Regions from separate parts of the Streptomyces sp. NPDC048442 genome, predicted to be linked through region 1. Evidence: riboswitches for the same ligand, from Rfam matches in the RefSeq annotation. Region 1 holds a riboswitch; each other region holds the start of a gene.
What was found. A riboswitch is a leader RNA that binds a small molecule or an ion and turns the genes downstream of it on or off. The one in region 1 is predicted to bind cyclic di-AMP.

Region 1 (3,803 bases):
AAGGGCGGCTGCGGCTCGTCCTCGGGGAGAGTGTCCACCTCCTGGACGAGGGCGACAGCGCCCACTTCGACTCGCTCACCCCGCACCGGATCACCTCGGTGACACCGGCCGGGGCCGAGCTGCTTTTCGTCCACACATTGATGCAGAGCACCGTCGCCGGGCTCTGCCTGCCCCAGGAGTCATGAGATGCCGGAACTCACCGAGTCACAGACTGCTGCGATGGCCGCGATCGCCAGGGCCGCCCAGGAGGCGGCCCACGACGAGAAGTCGAACACCGGCAAGAAGGCCGACTGGAACGACGGCGCCGGGAAGTCCGGCGTGCTCGGCTTCGTCGAGGACCGGGCGCCGCGCGGACTGGTGCTGCGCGTCTTCCTGTACATCGCCGTGGGCCACGTCTTCGCGGCCTTCATCTACCTGCTGTTCACGCTCGGCGGCGAAGGCTGAGTCTTCTGTTCAGGGTGTTCAGGGGGCTATTCGGTGAGCCGCTCGCGCAGTGCCTCGCGCGTCGCAGGCGTCAGCTTCAGGCCCTGCGTCAGGTAGGTGTCGGTGTCGCCCCAGGTGTCCGCGAGGGCGCCGAAGGCCGCTTCGAGGTAGCTGGCGCGGGCGTCGAAGAGCGGTGCGAGCAACTCCATCACCTGGGCGTTCGTCGCCTCCGGGGAGTCGCTGCTGCGGCGCACCTTGTAGCGGCGGTGCGGGTCGTTCGACTTCACGTAGTCCGCCACGATCGCCTCGCGCTCGACGCCCACCGCGAGGAGCGTCACCGCGATCGCCAGGCCCGCCCGGTCCTTGCCCGCCGCACAGTGCATCAGCGCGGGCACGCTGTCCTCGGCGAGGGCGTGCAGCACCCGGCTGTGCTCGGCCGTCCGCTCCACGATCATCCGCCGGTAGGAGCCCGCCATACGGGCGGCCGCCTTGCCGTCGTCGAGGATCTCGCGCAGCTGGTCGAGGTTGCCGTCGCGCACCATCCGCCAGAACTCGGCGCCGTCCGCCGGGTCGCTGAGCGGTATGTTCACGTTCCGCACGCCGGCGAGGGCGACGTCCGGGCCCTCCAGTTCCTGGTCCGCCGTATTGCGGAAGTCGAAGATCGTGTGCAGCCCGAGCGAGTCAAAGAACACCGTGTCCGCTTCGGTGGCGTGCGCCAGGTGACCGCTGCGGAAGAGCCGCCCGTACCGTACCGACCGGCCTTCCACCGTCGGCAGACCGCCCACGTCCCGGAAGTTCCGTACACCTGCCAGATCGGGCTCGGCCGACGGCGAAACCTGCTGCGTCACGAATGCTCCTCACGCGGTCGTCCGCCGGCGCGAAGCGCACCGGCCGGGCACGGACCGACGATACGACATGACCGGCCAGAATAGATGCCTTAGGCACCCAAGTCGCCCTGGAACGGGGGGTGAGTGAGCAGAATCATAGGGAGGGGGTGCCCGGAGGTGTCGGTGCGTCAAAGGGCAGGCCAGAGGCGGGAGATGGCGGAAGTGACCGGCGCGGGCCACCGGGAAAGCCGTGGAGAAGGAGTGTCGAGGGGAAGGAGAAGACGGGAACGGCTTGTTCGAAAGGTCTGCACTCGCCTAGGTTCACCGTCAATCCGGGCGGACCGCCGAATCCTGCCACCGCCCGGAATCCGCACCCATGACTTCTTCGTGTGGCAGGAGCGGGGGACCCAGGTAGTACGCCGGCACCGGAAGCGCTCCACCCTCCGGTACGGCTAGGGGTGAAGTCGCGCTCTCCAGGGAGCGCGGCCGGGCATCTCCAGCCCGAACCCGACAGCTCACCTCGCAGGCGCCGGAGAGGAATCCGTCATGCCTGCAAAGGGTAAGCACCGCCGCCCCAAGTCCAGTTCGACGCTCACCCGCGGCTTCGTCGCCGCCGGTACGGGTGGTGCGGCACTCGCGCTGCCGCTGATCGGGGCCACGGGGGCGCACGCAGCCGAGAAGACCGCGGCTCCCGTCGCGCTGCCGGAGAAGGCGCCGCTGAAGCAGGTGCCCCAGCAGCGGACGGCCGAGCGCCCGGCCGCCGCGCCGCAGGCCGACTCCCGCAAGACGGACACCCGTACGTACTCCGTGGTGACCGGCGACAACCTGTCGAAGATCGCCGCGGAGAAGAGCGTGCGCGGCGGCTGGCAGAAGCTGTACAAGGACAACGAGTCGGTCGTCGGCGACAACCCGGAGATGATCTTCCCCGGCATGAAGCTCACCCTCGGCGGCAAGGCCCCCGCGGGCTCCGGTGCGGGCGGTGGGGCGAAGGCCTCGACGCCCGCCCCGCAGAAGCAGGCCGAGCGCACCGAGCGGGCGCAGCAGCGCACCGAGCGTACGGAACAGCGCGTCGAGCAGCGCACCGAGAAGCATGCGCAACAGCGCACCGAGAAGCGGCAGCAGAGCTCCGGGTCCGGCTTCTCCGCGCCCGTCCCGTCCGGCGTCTCCACCCCGTACCGCGCCTCCGGCGGCAGCTGGTCGAGCGGTTACCACACCGGTGTCGACTTCCGTGCCTCCTCCGGCACCCCGGTCAAGGCCGTCGGTGCGGGCACCGTCGTCTCCGCCGGCTGGGGCGGCGCGTACGGCAACGAGATCGTCATCAAGCACAACGACGGCCGCTACTCGCAGTACGCGCACCTGTCCGCGCTGAGCGTCCGCTCCGGCCAGAGCGTCTTTGGCGGCCAGCAGATCGGCTACTCCGGCTCGACCGGAAACTCGACGGGACCGCACCTGCACTTCGAGATCCGCACCGGCCCCGGCTACGGCTCGGACATCGACCCGCTGGGCTATCTGCGCAGCAACGGCGTCTCGCTCTGACCGCGTTCACCGCACGCTGACGGCGGGCTCCGGCCCTTCCCGCGTACGGCTTCCCTCGCCCCCGCACCTGCCCCGGTGCGGGGGCGAGGCCCGTTCTCGCGGCGTCGCCCGCGTATTCCGGGTTGAATGAATCTTGACCGGTGGTATATCTCACCCTCCGTCAACCCCTCCCTACGGTGGCGTAGGTCACTTGCCGAAGTGGAGGATGTGTCGACGTGGCAGACGATTCGAGATCAATCAGCGCAGGCACCATCGGGTCGTACGCGGCGATCGGGGACAGCTTCACCGAAGGGGTCGGAGACCCTGGCCCCGACGGTGCGTTCACCGGGTGGGCCGACCGCCTGGCCGTCCTCCTGGACGACCGGGTACCCGAGCACACCTTCCGATACGCGAACCTCGCCGTACGCGGCAAGCTCCTCGACCAGATCGTGGCCGAGCAGGTCCCGCGGGCCAGGGAACTCGCCCCCGACCTGGTCAGCTTCTGCGCCGGCGGCAACGACATCATCCGGCCGGGCACCGACCCCGACGACGTCGCCGAACGCTTCGAGAAGGCCGTCGCCGACCTCACCTCGGCGGTCGGCACGGTCATGGTGACCACCGGCTTCGACACCCGCGGCGTCCCCGTACTGCGCCACTTGCGCGGCAAGGTCGCCACGTACTCGGCGCACGTACGGGCCATCGCCGACCGCTACGAGTGCCCGGTCCTGGACCTGTGGTCGCTGAAGTCCGTGCAGGACCGGCGGGCTTGGGACTCCGACCGGCTGCACCTCTCGCCCGAGGGGCACACCCGGGTCGCGCTGCGGGCCGGCCAGGTGCTCGGCCTGGACATCCCGGCCGACCCCGACCAGCCGTGGCCGCCGATGGCGCCGCGCGGCAGGCTCGAAGCGCGCCGGGACAACATCGACTGGGCCCGCGAGCACCTGGTGCCGTGGATCGGACGGCGGCTGCGCGGCGAGAGCTCGGGGGACCATGTCGAGGCCAAGAGGCCGGATCTGCTGCCTCTCTGACGGGGCGTCG
Region 2 (3,803 bases), on a different contig from region 1:
ACAGCACGCGCAGGTAGGCCAGGATGTCCCGGACCTCCTTGCGCTCGTAGAAGCGGACGCCGCCGACGACCTTGTACGGCAGGCCGACCCGGATGAAGATCTCTTCGAAGACGCGGGACTGTGCGTTCGTACGGTAGAAGACGGCGACGTCGCCGGCCTTGGCGTCGCCCGCGTCGGTGAGGCGGTCGATCTCCTCGGCGATGAACTGGGCCTCGTCGTGCTCGGTGTCCGCGACGTACCCGGTGATCAGGGATCCGGCACCGGCGTCGGTCCAGAGGTTCTTCGCGCGGCGGTTCTCGTTGCGCTCGATGACGGCGTTGGCGGCGGTGAGGATCGTCTGGGTGGAGCGGTAGTTCTGCTCCAGCAGGATCGTCTTCGCGTCCGGGTAGTCCTCCTCGAACTGGAGGATGTTGCGGATCGTCGCACCGCGGAAGGCGTAGATCGACTGGTCGGCGTCACCGACGACGCACAGCTCGCCGGGGGCCTTGTCCTCGCCGGACGGGCCGACCAGCTCCCGTACGAGCGTGTACTGGGCGTGGTTGGTGTCCTGGTACTCGTCGACCATGACGTGCCGGAAACGCATCCGGTAGTGCTCGGCGACGTCGGGGAACGCCTGCAGCAGGTGCACCGTGGTCATGATGATGTCGTCAAAGTCCAGTGCGTTCGCCTCGCGGAGGCGGGACTGGTACATCGCGTACGCCTGGGCGAGGGTCTTCTCGAAACCGTCGGCGGCCTGGCCCGCGAAGGCTTCCTCGTCTATCAGCTCGTTCTTGAGGTTGGAGACCTTGGCGCTGAAGGACTTCGGCGGGAACTTCTTCGGGTCGATGTCGAGGTCACGGCAGACCAGGGCCATCAGACGCTTGGAGTCGGCGGCGTCGTAGATCGAGAAGGAGCTCGTGAAGCCGAGCTTCTTGGACTCGCGGCGCAGGATGCGGACGCACGCGCTGTGGAAGGTGGACACCCACATCGCATTGGCGCGCGGCCCCACCAGCTCTTCGACGCGCTCCTTCATCTCGCCCGCGGCCTTGTTCGTAAAGGTGATCGCGAGGATCTGGCCGGGGTGCACACCGCGGGCCGCGAGCAGGTGCGCGATGCGGTGGGTGAGCACGCGGGTCTTGCCGGAACCGGCTCCGGCCACGATGAGCAGCGGTGATCCGGCATGCACGACGGCGGCGCGCTGGTTGTCGTTCAGCCCGTCGAGCAGAGCGGCCGGGTCGACCACCGGGCGGGGGGCGCCGTCCCGGTAGTACGCGTCGCGGGGCGGCGGCGGACCGTCGAACGCGCCCTGGAAGAGGTCGTGCGGAACCTCCTCCTCAGGGGCACCGTCATCGGTGTCCTCCGGGGGAGGCGGGGCCGCGTCGTCCTTGTGCTGGAGGCCGGCCAGGAAGCTGTCGTCAAAGAGGCTGCTCATCGCCTACCGAGTCTAGGCGGCCCCACTGACAGCGGGCCCCGGATTCCGCCACACCGTCCGTGACCCCGCACTCACACCCCTTCCGAAGATCACGTCCCGAGGGTCACGCCCCGAAGGTCACGAAAATGTATCGGGCATATCGAACATCAGGCTTCCCACCCGTCACAGGGATTGGCTACGGTGCTGCGCGAGCGGCCCGTACCCCCCTCGGCGAACCGCGCCGGAACGGTCCCCTCACGCCGAATTCGCGCCGCCCGCAGGGTGGTTCGGAACCGGGGACCCACACGCATCACCGGGGTGAATCGGCCCGTACCCCCACATACGCGGGCCGTAGGGCGCGCCTTCCATGAGCCCGAACCCGACAGCTAACCCGGTAGGCGGTCCACGGAAGGAATGCCTGCTTTGGCATCGCATCGCAAACCGCGTACCCGCGCCACGTCGCTGATACGTTCCACCGCTCCCGGGGTCGGCGTCACCACCGCCGCCCTGGTCACCGTCGGTCTGGTCGCCCAGTCCGCACAGGCCACGCCCGCCTCGCCCAAGCCGTCGGTCGAAGAGGTGCAGAAGAAGGTCGACGACCTCTACCGGCAGGCCGGGACGGCGACCCAGAAGTACAACGCGGCCAAGGAAGCCACCCGGCAGCAGAAGGAGAAGGTCGGTGCGCTCCTCGACGACGTCGCGCAGCGCACCGACGATCTCAACGAGGCCAGGCGCTCGCTCGGCACCTTCGCCGCCACCCAGTACCGCAGCGGATCGGTCGGTCCCACGGCCGCGCTGCTCCTGGCGCACGACCCTCAGTCGTATTTCGATTCCAGACGGCTGATGGCGCGGGCCACCGACCGGCAGAAGAAGCTCGTCGCCGACTACGGCGCACAGCAGCAGGCCGCCGCGAAGCACCGGGCCGTGGCGACCCGGGGGCTGGAGCGGCTGACCACCTCGCAGGCCTCGCTGCGGGAGTCCAAGCAGGAGGTGCAGGACAAGCTCGGGCAGGCGCGCGGGCTGCTGTCGCGGCTGACCACCGAGGAGAAGGCCAAGCTCGCGGAGCTGGAGCGCAAGCGCGAGGCGGAGGCCAAGCACAAGGCGGACGAGCTGGCGCGGCAGCAGGCGGAGGCGGCGAAAGAGTCGGCCAGGGAGAAGGAGCGGGAGAAGGCAAAGGAGAAGACACCCGGGCAGGGGTCCGGATCCGGATCGGGGTCAGGCACGGGTACGGGCTCGGGTACGGGTACGGGTACGGGTACGGACACTGGCTCGGGGTCCGGCAACGGCTCCGGCTCCGGCTCCGGCTCCGGCTCCGGAAGCTCGTACTCCACCAAGGCCGCGAAGGTGCTGGACTTCGCCCGCGCCCAGATCGGCAAGCCGTACATCTGGGGTGCGACCGGCCCCTCCTCGTATGACTGCTCGGGGCTGACCCAGGCCGCCTGGCGGGCCGCCGGGGTGACCCTGCCGCGGACCACCTGGGACCAGGTGAAGGTCGGCACCCCGATCGCGACGAAGGACCTCAAGCCAGGTGACCTGGTGTTCTTCTACGACGACATCAGCCACGTCGGCATCTACAAGGGCAACGGGATGATGATCCACGCGCCGAAGCCGAACGCGAAGGTGCGCGAGGAGTCGATCTACTACATGCCGATCTACGGGAGCGTACGGCCGGCCTGACCGGCCCCGCCGGGACTCAGGTCCAGAGGACGGCGACGAAGATGTTGACGACCGTCAGCCCGCCGACCGCGCCGAACAGGGCCTTCTCCACCTTCTCGTCATCGCGCTTGACGTAGACGAGGCCCAGGATCACCACCAGGATCGCCAGCTTGATGCCGAGCTTGACGTTGTTGAGGGAGTGGTCCTGGGCCTGGTTGAGGCCGACCAGGGCGATGCCGGTGACCAGCATGGTCAGCGCACCGTGCAGCATCGGGGGCGTGAAGCGGGCGGTGCCCGCGCCCATCGCCTTCATCTGGGTCAGGAAGCCGCCGAGGAGCGAGGCGATGCCGATGATGTGCAGTCCTACGAAAACATTGATCAGTACGTCCATGGGGCGGAGCCTAGCCAGGCGTTAGCAGGGGGACGGTGGCAGGGCGGACCGTTCCGCCCCATCGGTCACAGTGGGCGCGGAATTGGTACCTCCGCATCCTTACTGTCGATCATCGGCGACCAGTAATCGACGTCTTCCTGCCATTAGCGCTCATTCGAAGGCTGTGCCGTGACGTCCAGGTTTAGCGTCCCTCCCCAGACGGCCGACTCCCCTCCCCCACCCGGCCGGACGGAACCGTGGAAGGACGTGAACGCCCTCGTGGCAGCGCACCGGAAGCCCAAGCAGCGCTCACTCACCGGCAGCACCGCTCGTACCGCCCGTACCACCGCGTTCACCCTCGCACTGGCAGGGGCCGCGGGCGCCACC
Region 3 (3,803 bases), on a different contig from region 1:
GCGCCGACGTCCCCGCACACGGTACGCGACCGGGTACGGGGACGTACGGAGGCTTAGCCCCTCGGGAGGGTACGAGCGACCCTCAGGACGGGATCAGCCCTTGAAGCGGGGGAACGCCGAGCGGCCGGCGTACACCGCGGCGTCGTCGAGGATCTCCTCGATGCGCAGCAGCTGGTTGTACTTGGCGACGCGGTCCGAGCGGGCCGGGGCGCCGGTCTTGATCTGGCCGCAGTTCACCGCGACGGCGAGGTCGGCGATGGTGACGTCCTCGGTCTCGCCTGAGCGGTGGCTCATCATGCACTTGAAGCCGTTGCGCTGGGCCAGCTCGACGGCGTCCAGCGTCTCGGTGAGCGAGCCGATCTGGTTGACCTTGACGAGCAGGGCGTTCGCGGAGTTCTCCTCGATGCCGCGGGCCAGGCGCTCCGGGTTGGTGACGAAGAGGTCGTCGCCGACGATCTGGACCTTGGAGCCCAGCTTGCCGGTGAGGACCGCCCAGCCCGCCCAGTCGTCCTCGTACAGCGGGTCCTCGATGGAGACCATCGGGTACGCGGAGACGAGCTCCTCGTAGTACTCGGTCATCTCGGCGGCCGAGCGGGACTTGCCCTCGAACTCGTACTTGCCGTCCTTGTAGAACTCGGAGGCGGCGACGTCGAGTGCGAGCGCGATCTGCTCGCCGGGGATGTAACCGGCCTGCTTGATGGCCTCGACGATGAGGTCGAGCGCGGCGCGGTTGGACTCCAGGTTCGGGGCGAAGCCGCCCTCGTCGCCGAGGCCGGTGGACAGGCCCTTGGTCTTCAGCACCTTCTTGAGGGTGTGGTAGACCTCGGCGCCCCAGCGAAGGGCCTCGGAGAAGGACTCCGCGCCGATCGGGGCGATCATGAACTCCTGGATGTCGACGTTGGAGTCGGCGTGCGACCCACCGTTGAGGATGTTCATCATCGGGACGGGCAGCAGGTGCGCGTTCGGGCCACCGAGGTAGCGGAACAGCGGCAGGTCGCTCGCCTCGGAGGCCGCGTGGGCCACCGCGAGGGAGACGCCCAGGATGGCGTTGGCGCCGAGGGAGCCCTTGTTCTCGGTGGCGTCGAGGTCGAACATCGCCTGGTCGATCAGGCGCTGCTCGGTCGCGTCGTAGCCGACGAGCTCCGGGCCGATCTGCTCGATGACGGCGAGAACGGCCTTCTCGACACCCTTGCCCATGTAGCGGTTGGGGTCACCGTCACGAAGCTCGATGGCTTCGAAGGCACCGGTGGAGGCGCCGGACGGAACAGCAGCACGACCGGTGCTGCCGTCGTCGAGGCCGACCTCGACCTCGACCGTGGGATTGCCTCGGGAGTCCAGGATTTCCCGGGCTACGACGACGTCGATGGACGGCACGAGCATCTCCTTATGGGATGTGACGCTGAAGCAGAGTGCAGGGTCGCTTTCGGCCTTGCGACATGAGCCTAACCGGATCACGGGCATCAACCGGCCGTCGGACCGCCCGCTGGGACGAAAAGATGCCCGAATGCCTGTATTACAGGACGAAGGGCCCATGGATCGTCGCCGCGCGTTACGGACACGTTCACTCAGTGTGCGTACGGGCCCTGCACATATGAGGGGACGCGGACACAAAAGGGCCCCGGCCCGGCGCGTACAGGGGGAAGTCGCGCCCGGCCGGGGTCCAGGAGTGCGGAACGGACGGGGGTGGGCCGTCCGTTCCACGGGGCGGAGACCGGGCGGGGGTGGGCCGCCGGGGTCTCCGCGGGGTCAGCTCAGGTGGAGCTGCTGACCCGGGAAGATGAGGTCGGCGTCGGTGACGACTCCCTCATTCAGGTCGAGGATGTGCTGCCAGCCGCCCTTGACGTGCTTCGCCTCGGCGATCTTGCCGAGGGTGTCGCCGGCCTTCACCTTGTACTCGCCGTCACCCTTGCGGATCGGGGCGGAGGGCTTGGCGGCGGCCTTGGGGGCCTCGGACTTCGGGGCCTGACGGGCCTCGGAGCGGGAGGCGGGGGCCTCGGAGCGGCGCTCCTGCTTCGGGGCGGACTTCTGCGCGCCCGAGCCGGTGCTGACGCCCGGGTCGACACCGTCGTTGCTGAGGTTGCCGGCGCCCGCACAGGCCCAGGCACCCGGGCCCTGGATCTTGAGGAGCTGCTCGGCGGTGGCTATCTGCTGGCCCTTGGACGCCTGGTCGGCGCGCGGCGCGTACTTGGTGCCGCCGGCGGCCGCCCACGAGGAGTTCGTGAACTGCAGGCCGCCGTAGTAGCCGTTGCCCGTGTTGATGGACCAGTTGCCGCCGGACTCGCACTGGGCGACGGCGTCCCAGGTGTCCACGGAGGCGGCGGAGGCCGAGGAGGCCCCCATCAGCGGAGCGGCGACCGCGACACCGGTGACGCCCGCGAGGGTGGCGACACGGGTGGCCTTGGACGGACGGCGGTGCTTGCCCTTGCCAATGAAAAGCGACATGGATATCCCCTCACCGACGCCTTCGAGGTGAGCTGTCGGGTTCGGGCTGTGAGTTCGCCCGGCCTCCGGTCGGGGCCGCCCAGTTGCTGCGGTCCTTCTCGAAGGCTTCACCCCAAGCCGTTCCTCGTACGTCTCTCAACGTCCGGGCCCGGCACTTACCTTGGGTCCCCCGCTCCTGCCTACGGCGCTTTCGCGACGACTGCTTCCGAGGCCCACCGGCAGGATTCGGCGTGCGGGCTCCGGTGCTCACCGGTGGCGAGCGAGGACGACCGAATCACAGGAGCCCCCGATGTTCAAAGAGGCACATCGGGGACATTCAGCCCCTACTTGCCCTCTCCGCGCAGTCGTTTACGCAGGTCAGAGGGGGCACAGCGGGAGCTTCCGGCAGGGACACGCCAGTTGGGGCAGAGAGACTCATGTCTCACTTGCGCAGAACCGGACATAAAGCCCCGAACTACCCGTGTTTCGCGCCTACTTTTCACTCAGGTCGAGGCTCTGGCCAGGCTTGATGAGGTCCGGATCGTCGCCCACGGCGTTGCGGTTCGCCTCGTAGAGCGCGGGCCAGCCGCCGGGCACGTGCGCCTCGTCGGCGATGTGCCAGAGGTTGTCACCGGGGCGCACGGTGTAGTTGCCGCGCTCGGGCGCGGAGCCGTCCGCACCCTTGTCGCCGCCGCGGGAGGCGTGGCGACCCGCGTCGCGCCCGTCGGTCTCGTCCGGAGTAGCCGAATTGTCCGGTACGGGAAGGGAGTTCTCAGGAGCGGGCTCACCACGGTGCTTGCCCGGGTTGGCGGGCGTGGCCGGTGTGGCGGGCGTGACGGGCGTCGTGGGCCCGGCCGACGCGTCCGGGGACTCGGGCGTACCGGGAGTCTGCGCACCAGGCGTGATGGCGCCGCGGGACGGCAGTTCGGCGCCCGGGGTGGTCGGGCCGGTGCTGGGCTCGATGCTGGAGCCCGGGGCCGGCTCGACGGGCAGCTCGCTGCCCGGGGAGGCGGGGGTGGCCGGAGTGGCGGGGGTGGTGGGCGCGCCGGGGGTCGTCGGCTTCCCCGTCTCCGCACCCGCATGCGTACCCGTACCCGCTTCCGGGGTGTCCCGGTGTGCGTCCGTGCCGGGAGTGTCCGGCTTCGCGGAGCCTGCCGGGGGCTTGGGCGGTGCGCTGGTGTCCGTACCGGGGTCGGCCGCGTCGACGCCGCCGGAAGCGGAACCGGAATCGGAGCCGCCGCCCGGGGCGAGCCCGGAGACGCCGGCGCAGCTCGGCCAGCCCTGCGGACCCTCGGCGGTGAACACCTTCTCGGCGACCTTGATCTGCTGGGCGCGGCTGGCGAGGTCGGGGCGCTGGGCGTACGCACCGCCGCCGTACTGGT

Region 2: another riboswitch for cyclic di-AMP. It lies ahead of AB0D18_RS15840 (NlpC/P60 family protein); the one in region 1 lies ahead of AB0D18_RS35330 (LysM peptidoglycan-binding domain-containing M23 family metallopeptidase).
Region 3: another riboswitch for cyclic di-AMP. It lies ahead of AB0D18_RS16655 (transglycosylase family protein); the one in region 1 lies ahead of AB0D18_RS35330 (LysM peptidoglycan-binding domain-containing M23 family metallopeptidase).

Annotation. Positions count from the first base shown of each region.
Region 1 is NZ_JBEZKB010000034.1:56,812-60,614, reverse strand. It holds gene AB0D18_RS35345 (XRE family transcriptional regulator) at 1-185, shown strand, start outside; gene AB0D18_RS35340 (DUF6126 family protein) at 187-444, shown strand; gene AB0D18_RS35335 (tyrosine-protein phosphatase) at 471-1,271, opposite strand; cyclic di-AMP (ydaO/yuaA leader) riboswitch at 1,599-1,792, shown strand; gene AB0D18_RS35330 (LysM peptidoglycan-binding domain-containing M23 family metallopeptidase) at 1,797-2,786, shown strand; gene AB0D18_RS35325 (SGNH/GDSL hydrolase family protein) at 3,002-3,793, shown strand.
Region 2 is NZ_JBEZKB010000008.1:317,598-321,400, reverse strand. It holds gene pcrA (DNA helicase PcrA) at 1-1,411, opposite strand, end outside; cyclic di-AMP (ydaO/yuaA leader) riboswitch at 1,639-1,807, shown strand; gene AB0D18_RS15840 (NlpC/P60 family protein) at 1,805-3,067, shown strand; gene AB0D18_RS15835 (hypothetical protein) at 3,084-3,437, opposite strand; gene AB0D18_RS15830 (NlpC/P60 family protein) at 3,696-3,803, shown strand, end outside.
Region 3 is NZ_JBEZKB010000009.1:182,783-186,585, reverse strand. It holds gene eno (phosphopyruvate hydratase) at 94-1,380, opposite strand; gene AB0D18_RS16655 (transglycosylase family protein) at 1,747-2,442, opposite strand; cyclic di-AMP (ydaO/yuaA leader) riboswitch at 2,445-2,639, opposite strand; gene AB0D18_RS16650 (transglycosylase family protein) at 2,914-3,803, opposite strand, start outside.